2 linked regions of the Prochlorococcus marinus CUG1416 genome follow. The protein of the gene in region 2 binds, or shares a complex with, the protein of the main gene of each other region. Links are inferred from orthologs where the notes say so. Each region holds a gene or a part of one and is shown on either strand. Other genes may lie near its edges. The genes, in order: carA and carB.

The links.
Region 1: the proteins of carB (region 2) and carA are in contact, whole or in part, in a solved structure (PDB 1KEE), measured with the Escherichia coli proteins. The link is inferred for Prochlorococcus marinus CUG1416 from one-to-one orthologs.

What each region holds. Positions count from the first base shown.
Region 1 is NZ_JAAORM010000002.1:528,400-531,728, forward strand. The notes cover bases 135-3,134. They hold carA (glutamine-hydrolyzing carbamoyl-phosphate synthase small subunit), read left to right. Parts: upstream 135-1,064; coding sequence 1,065-2,204; downstream 2,205-3,134. Other genes in these bases: trpD (anthranilate phosphoribosyltransferase), read left to right, coding at 135-1,065; HA146_RS04335 (STAS domain-containing protein), read left to right, coding at 2,274-2,636; HA146_RS04340 (ribonuclease III domain-containing protein), read left to right, coding at 2,633-3,031; rlmB (23S rRNA (guanosine(2251)-2'-O)-methyltransferase RlmB), read left to right, coding at 3,036-3,134. Outside these bases: more of trpD, read left to right, coding at 16-134; more of rlmB, read left to right, coding at 3,135-3,329. UniProt on the Escherichia coli protein: Small subunit of the glutamine-dependent carbamoyl phosphate synthetase (CPSase).
Region 2 is NZ_JAAORM010000002.1:654,369-658,559, forward strand. The notes cover bases 167-4,028. They hold carB (carbamoyl-phosphate synthase large subunit), read right to left. Parts: upstream 3,664-4,028; coding sequence 367-3,663; downstream 167-366. Other genes in these bases: HA146_RS05000 (DUF6447 family protein), read left to right, coding at 167-364; HA146_RS05010 (DUF3318 domain-containing protein), read left to right, coding at 3,772-4,028. In the rest of the region: HA146_RS04995 (ABC transporter ATP-binding protein), read left to right, coding at 1-115; more of HA146_RS05000, read left to right, coding at 146-166; more of HA146_RS05010, read left to right, coding at 4,029-4,191. UniProt on the Escherichia coli protein: Large subunit of the glutamine-dependent carbamoyl phosphate synthetase (CPSase).

The sequences.
Region 1 (3,329 bases), 130 kb from region 2 along the record:
CCCTTCAATAAATAAATGTCTTCTAATCTATCAAACGCTGAAATACTAAATATTTTGCTAGAGGGTGGGAATCTTGAAGATTTTACTTCTAGAACGTTAATGCAAAGATGGCTTAATGATGAAATATCTGATGTTCAAACAGGAGCTTTTTTAAGCGCTTTAAGAGCTAAGGGCTGCACAGGGGTTGAGTTGTGTGCTATGGCTGAGGAACTCTTAAATGTTTGCAACTTACCATTAGCTAGACCAAATTTTTATATGGTAGATACATGTGGAACTGGAGGTGATGGGGCTAATACATTTAATATTTCTACTGCAGTTGCATTTGTAGCCGCTTCTTGTGGTGTAAAAATTGCTAAACACGGAAATAGAAGTGCTAGTGGGAAAGTTGGCTCTGCAGATGTTTTGTTGAATCTTGGTTTAAATTTAAATTGTTCATTAGAAAAAGTAATTTCTGCAGTCAATGAAATTGGAGTAACTTTTTTATTTGCACCTGTTTGGCATAAATCTTTAATAAAACTTGCTCCTTTAAGAAAGTCCCTTGGAATAAGGACTGTTTTTAATCAACTTGGACCACTAGTAAATCCTTTAAGACCAAATGCGCAAGTTTTAGGTGTTGCCTCTGAGGATCTTTTAGAGCCTATGGGAAGTGCACTATTAAAAATGGGCATGAATAGGGCAATAGTAGTTCATGGTTTTGGTGGCCTTGATGAAGCCTCGCTTCAAGGAGAAAATAAATTAGTATTTGTAGATAATGGTAAATTAAGATTTTCAAAAATAAATGTTTCAGATTTTAACCATGATAATGTTCCAAACGAAAAGCTTGTAGTTACAGATAGTGACTCTAACGAGGAAATATTAAAGTCTGTTTTAAACGGTTCTGGACAAAAATCACATAAAGATGTTGTTGCTTTGAACACTGCCTTAGTCCTTTGGGTAGCAGGAATTGAGGAGGATTTACATGAAGGCTTTAATAAAGCTATATTTTCAATTAATCAAGGAAATCCTTGGAAAACATTTTTACTGTTGAAAAATTTTTTATCCTCAGATGAATTAATATCAAATTGATGATTAATCCCTACAAGAAAAATGCAAAATTGGTTTTAAGTAATGGTATTACATTCCCTGGATTTTCTTTTGGTGCTTTAGGTACTACTTTTGGCGAAATAGTTTTTAATACTGGAATGACTGGATATCAGGAAGTTATTACTGATCCAAGTTACTATGGACAAATATTAACATTTACTTATCCAGAAATTGGAAATACTGGTATTAATCTTGAAGATTCAGAATCAAGTATTAGTGTTAAAGGAATAATTGTAAGAAATTATTCATCAAATAATAGTAATTGGAGATCTCTAAAGAATTTTAATCAATGGTTAGTTGAAAAAAATATAATAGGTCTTTATGGAATTGATACAAGGGCTCTTGTCAAAATCTTAAGAACCTATGGCTCGATGAATGGAGTTCTTACCTCTGAAGACAAAACCGTAGATAGTTGTTTAAAGATAATTAATCAAACGCCAAAAATGGAGGGGTTGAATTTATCAAAAGTAGTTTCAACGAAGGAAAAATATTTATGGAGTAGTCCTACAGAAACAGATTTTGACCTTAGAAAGAAATACACTAAACAGTCTAATGTATTAAAAATAGTAGCAATTGATTTTGGAATTAAAAAATCTATTCTAAACAGACTTGTTTCTCATGGTTGTGAAATTTTAGTTTTACCTTCTAGCTCTTCTTTAAAAGATGTTCTATCTAATAAGCCTGATGGTATATTCTTTTCAAATGGGCCAGGCGACCCTTCTTCTGTTTCTGAAGGGATAGATTTAGCAAGATCACTTATTGAACTTGGTGAAATACCTATGTTTGGAATCTGCCTTGGCCATCAAATATTTGGATTAGCCTTAGGAGGTTCTACTTATAAACTCCCTTTTGGACATCGTGGTTTAAATCACCCTTGTGGAAAAGATCATCAAATTGAGATAACTAGTCAGAATCATGGTTTTGCAATTGATCCTAATTCTCTCTCAAAGGACATAGTCAAAATAACTCATTACAACCTTAACGATAGTACTGTTGCAGGATTGGAAGTGAATAATAAGCCAATATTTAGTGTTCAATATCATCCAGAAGCTGGGCCGGGTCCTCATGATTCAGATTATTTATTTAAGAAATTTGTTTCTCTAATGTTAGAAAGATGTTGACATATTGTTTTCTTTTGATTTGATTTGATTATTACATTTGATACATTATTTTTTTGGAGGGATTAGATCATAGAAGATTTCCAGAAGCTAACTGTTTCTTTAAGAGGAAACCTCGATGTAAAAACAAATATTATTGTTTTTACTTTTAAAGGCCAACTTGATGCATTTTCAGAAAAACAATTTAAGACTTTTGTTACTAATAATTTAAGAAATGAGTTTCCATTCATTATTGATCTTACAAAAATTGATTTTCTAGATTCTTCTGGTCTTGGGGCTCTTGTTCAGACTGCTAAAGAATGTAAAAAATTGAAGTTAGGGTTCTCAGTTGTTGGTAATTCTAGAGTTGCTCAAACTATTAAACTAGTACGTTTAGGTGATTTTCTTAACTTAAAGTTAAATCTTGAAGATGCATTAACTTATTTGAAAAATTGAATTATTGGATTCAAAACTTGGTTCCATATGGATCTCCTGATGAAATAGGTGTTATTCAACTTGCTTGGCTTGGTGATTCGGTATGGGAACTTCATCAGAGACTAAGACATGTTCATTTTCCATTGAAATCTAAAGAACTCCATTTATCAGTAGTAAACGAAGTAAAAGCAAAATCTCAATCAAAATCATTAAGTCAAATTGAACATTTATTAAATTCAAATGAAATGGATTTAATTAGACGTGCTAGAAATAAAACAAAGAGATACCCAAAGTCTTCAGACCCTACCATATACTCAAGAGCAACTGGTTTTGAAACCCTTATCGGTTGGCTATTTCTGAAAGATCCTAAAAGATTATCAACTATTTTTGAATATCTTGAAATCACAATGCATTGAATCTATGAAAAACTCCTCAAAAAGTAATTACTCTGCAAAAAATAGTAAACAATACAAAAAAGATTATGATTCTAATTTTTTCTCTAAAAATTCAAATTCTTCCAAGAAAAATAATAGATTTTCGAAAAATCCTACTAAAAACAAGGGTCTTAACAATTTAGATGAAAGTGATCAGAAGAATAGTAAATCTTCATCTTTAAAAAGAAGTAAGCCAATATATAAATCCAATATAGAAGTTTCTAGCAAAGCTACTAATACTTATCAAGATCCTACAAAGAAAAGAAATTTTGATGACTGG
Region 2 (4,191 bases):
AATAGTTGTTTTCGATAAAGGTAAAATTATTGAGGTTGGTAAACATATTGATTTACTTAATAATGAAGGGATTTATAAAGAATTATGTGAAAAACAGTTAATTAAGAAATTATAATTATATTTTATTTATTAAAAAGTAAAATTCATGAGTGAAGACACAAATGATTCTGGGAACCCAGTATTAACCTTTGAAGGGAAAAAGTATTTGATAAATGAACTTTCTAAGGATATAAAAGAATCTATAAAAGGATTACAAATAGCGGAAACACAACTTAAGATGCATGAGGATACATTGAAATTACTTTCAATTAGTCGAAATTCTTTAGCAAATCAATTAAGAGAAAAACTAAAAAATTTAGATTGAGTTTAATAATTATGGATTTCTTGTAGAGAGTAAGTATCAATTTTATTACTTCGAAGGGCTTTGATGGCTTTAATAGCGGCTTTGGCTCCAGGAATGGTTGTAAAAGTTGGAATATTATATTCTAAAGCAGCACGTCTTAAATATGCGTCGTCATGAAGAGCCTGAGAGCCAATTGGTGTATTAATTATTAATTGAACAAGTCCCGAACGAATTAAGTCCTCTATATTTGGTCTACCTTCATGAACTTTTAGCACTTCTTCAACTTGAAGGCCTAAATCAATCAAATATGAAGCTGTACCTTTTGTTGCAATTAATTTAAATCCTAAAGTCAACAATTCCTTTGCAATTTGAACAAGATACTTTTTATCTAAATCATTAGTAGACAAAAAAGCTACTCCCTCAGTGGGAACACCATTTCCTGCTGCCAATTCTGACTTAGCATAAGCAATTCCAAAATCTTTAGCTAAACCCATAACTTCTCCAGTAGATCTCATTTCAGGACCAAGTAGTGTATCGGATCCTGGAAATCGTTTAAAAGGCAAGACGGCTTCTTTTACTGCCTGATATTTTGGAGAAAATTCTTTAGTAAAATTAACATCTTCTAATGTAAAGCCTTGCATTAACTGGGTAGCTATTTTTGCAACTGGTTTACCTATGGCCTTTGAAACAAATGGGACAGTTCTGGAAGCTCTTGGATTTGCCTCAAGAATAAATAATTTATTTTCATCATTATTTAAATTTGTCATTGCGAATTGCAAATTAATTAAACCAACAACATTTAGTCTTTTTGCAATTAATTTAGTCCAGTTCTTTACAGTCTCTAGAGTGGAAGTTGAAAGAGAAATGGTTGGTAAACAACAAGCTGAATCTCCAGAATGAATTCCTGCAGGTTCTACATGTTCCATTAAACCAGCAATTACAACTGAACCTTCTGAATCACATAAAGCATCAACATCTATCTCAATAGCATTATTCAAATATTGATCAAGAAGTATTGGATGATCAGGCGAAACTTTAACTGCTTCAGAGATGTATCGCGACAATTCGTTCTGATCTTTAACAATTTCCATAGCCCTGCCTCCTAAAACATAAGAGGGTCTTACAACTAAAGGGAATCCAATATTTTGTGCAACAGATTGTGCTTCATTTTGATTACGAGCTATGCCGTTTAAAGGTTGTCTAATACTTAATTCCTTAAGTATTTTTGTAAATTCCTCTCTATCTTCAGCTAAATCGATTGAGATTGGAGAAGTACCAAGAATTCTTGATCCAGTTTTTAGCCCATCATTAGATTTAAGCCATTCAAGTAAAGGTAATGATAATTTCAGTGGAGTTTGACCTCCAAATTGAACAATCAGACCATATGGATTTTCCGCTTCTATTATATTGAGCACATCCTCTAGAGTTACAGGCTCAAAATATAAAATATCGCTAGTATCATAATCTGTTGATACAGTTTCAGGATTACTATTAACCATTATTGTTTCATAACCATTTGTAGAAGCTTGATATGATGCATGGCAACAACAGTAATCAAATTCTATTCCTTGACCAATTCTGTTTGGCCCCCCCCCTAAAATCATAATTTTTTTAGATTTTTCATTTTTTGAAATCTCGCTATCAAAAGTTTGAGAATTTAATTCAATAAAAGACTCTTCGTAAGTTGAATAATGATAGGGAGTTGAAGATGAAAACTCAGCTGAACAAGTATCAACAGTTTTATAAATAGGTATTATGTTCAAATCTTTTCTATATCTTCTTACTTCAAAAAACTCAGAATTAGTTAACTTTGCTATCTGTTGATCTGAGAACCCAAGTTGTTTAGTATGTAGCATCAAATCTCTATCTAAATCATAAAGTTCTTTTTCTTTCAAAAATTTATTTTCGAAATTAAAGATATTGCGTAATTTCTCGATAAACCATAAATCTATATTCGTAACTTCTTGAATATAAGAATTAGTTTTTCCTAACTTCATAGCTTGTTTAATTATGAGAATCCTTTCAGATGTTGGGTTTCTCAAACTATTCTTTAAGTCATTCTCATTCCTAGATTCTTCGAGTGAATCAGATTCCCAACCACAAATCCCGACTTCTAGGGACCTTAAAGCTTTCTGAAATGATTCTTCAAAAGATCGACCGATTGCCATTGACTCACCAACGGATTTCATGGCTGTGCTTAATGTATTTGAAGAGCCTTTAAACTTTTCAAAAGCAAACCTAGGTATTTTGGTGACAACGTAATCAATTGAAGGCTCAAAACATGCAGGTGTTTTTTTCGTTATGTCATTAATTATCTCATCAAGTGTATAGCCAACAGATAATAAAGCTGCAATCTTGGCTATTGGGAATCCAGTTGCTTTACTTGCCAAGGCTGAGGATCTACTCACACGAGGATTCATTTCTATAACAATTACTTCGCCATTGGTTGGATTTATAGCAAATTGAATATTACTCCCCCCAGTTTCAACTCCCACCTCTCTAATAATTTTCAATGACAAGTCTCTCAATCTCTGATACTCCTTATCTGTTAAGGTCTGTGCGGGAGCTACAGTTATCGAATCTCCAGTATGAACACCCATTGGATCTAAATTTTCAATACTGCATACTATTACAACGTTATCAGCAGTATCTCTCATCACCTCTAATTCAAACTCCTTCCATCCAATAAGGGATTTCTCAATCAATATTTGATTAGTTGGACTTTCCTCTAAGCCTGTTTTACACAATTCAACAAATTCTTCAAGATTATAAGCAATTCCACCTCCTACACCACCTAAAGTAAATGCAGGCCTAATTATCAGAGGATAAGAATTAATTTTTTTTGATACCTCTTTAGCTTCAGCCAGATTAGAGGCTATTCCAGATGGACATACATTTACATTTATTTTTTCCATCGATTCTTTAAACAATTTCCTATCTTCAGCTTTATTAATAGCTCTTAAATCAGCGCCTATTAATTCAACATTATTTTTTATTAAAAAATCTGATTCTGATAATTTAACAGCAAGATTCAAGGCAGTTTGACCTCCCATGGTGGGAAGAATTGCATCAGGTTTTTCTTTTAAAATTATCTGAGAAACGATTTCGGGGGTCAATGGTTCAATATATGTTTTGCTTGCAATTTCAGGATCAGTCATTATCGATGCAGGATTTGAATTTATCAAGATAATTTCATAACCAGCTTTTCTTAAAGCTTTACAAGCTTGAGTGCCAGAGTAATCAAATTCGCAAGCTTGTCCTATAACAATCGGTCCTGAACCTAGAATAAGAATTTTTTTAAGATCACCTCTTTGAGGCATAATTTAAAACCTTCATTTTTTTTATGCTACTGATAAATCATCAGATGTTAATCAAGTTACTTGAAAAGCAACATTTGTTTCTATAGTATTAATAGAAATAAATTTTTTATGAGCGAACTTCAACGACTTAAAAGTTTGTTGCCTCCAGAAAATGAAAGTTGGGTTTTTATTGAAGCTGCTGCTGCTATAGACCCTCCTTTAATAACACTTGAGGAAATTGGTCGTGACGAAGTTGAAATCCAAATAGATTTAGATGAATGGGATAACTTTGCAATTGACCACAGAAATTTATTATTTTGGCACGAAGTAGGGAAAATTCAAAATGACACAATTCCCCGAGATGGTTGGGAAATGGCTGCTCTTGCCATAGGACTTGGAGGGGCAATAGGCGAGTTGTGGGTACAAGATGGGCTACTTTTATTACTTGCTCTTGGTTTAACAAGTTTTGCAGGTTATAGATTATATATAAAAAATAATTCTGAAAAAAAAATTCAAGATGCTATTTTTGCAGATGAAAGAGCTATAGAT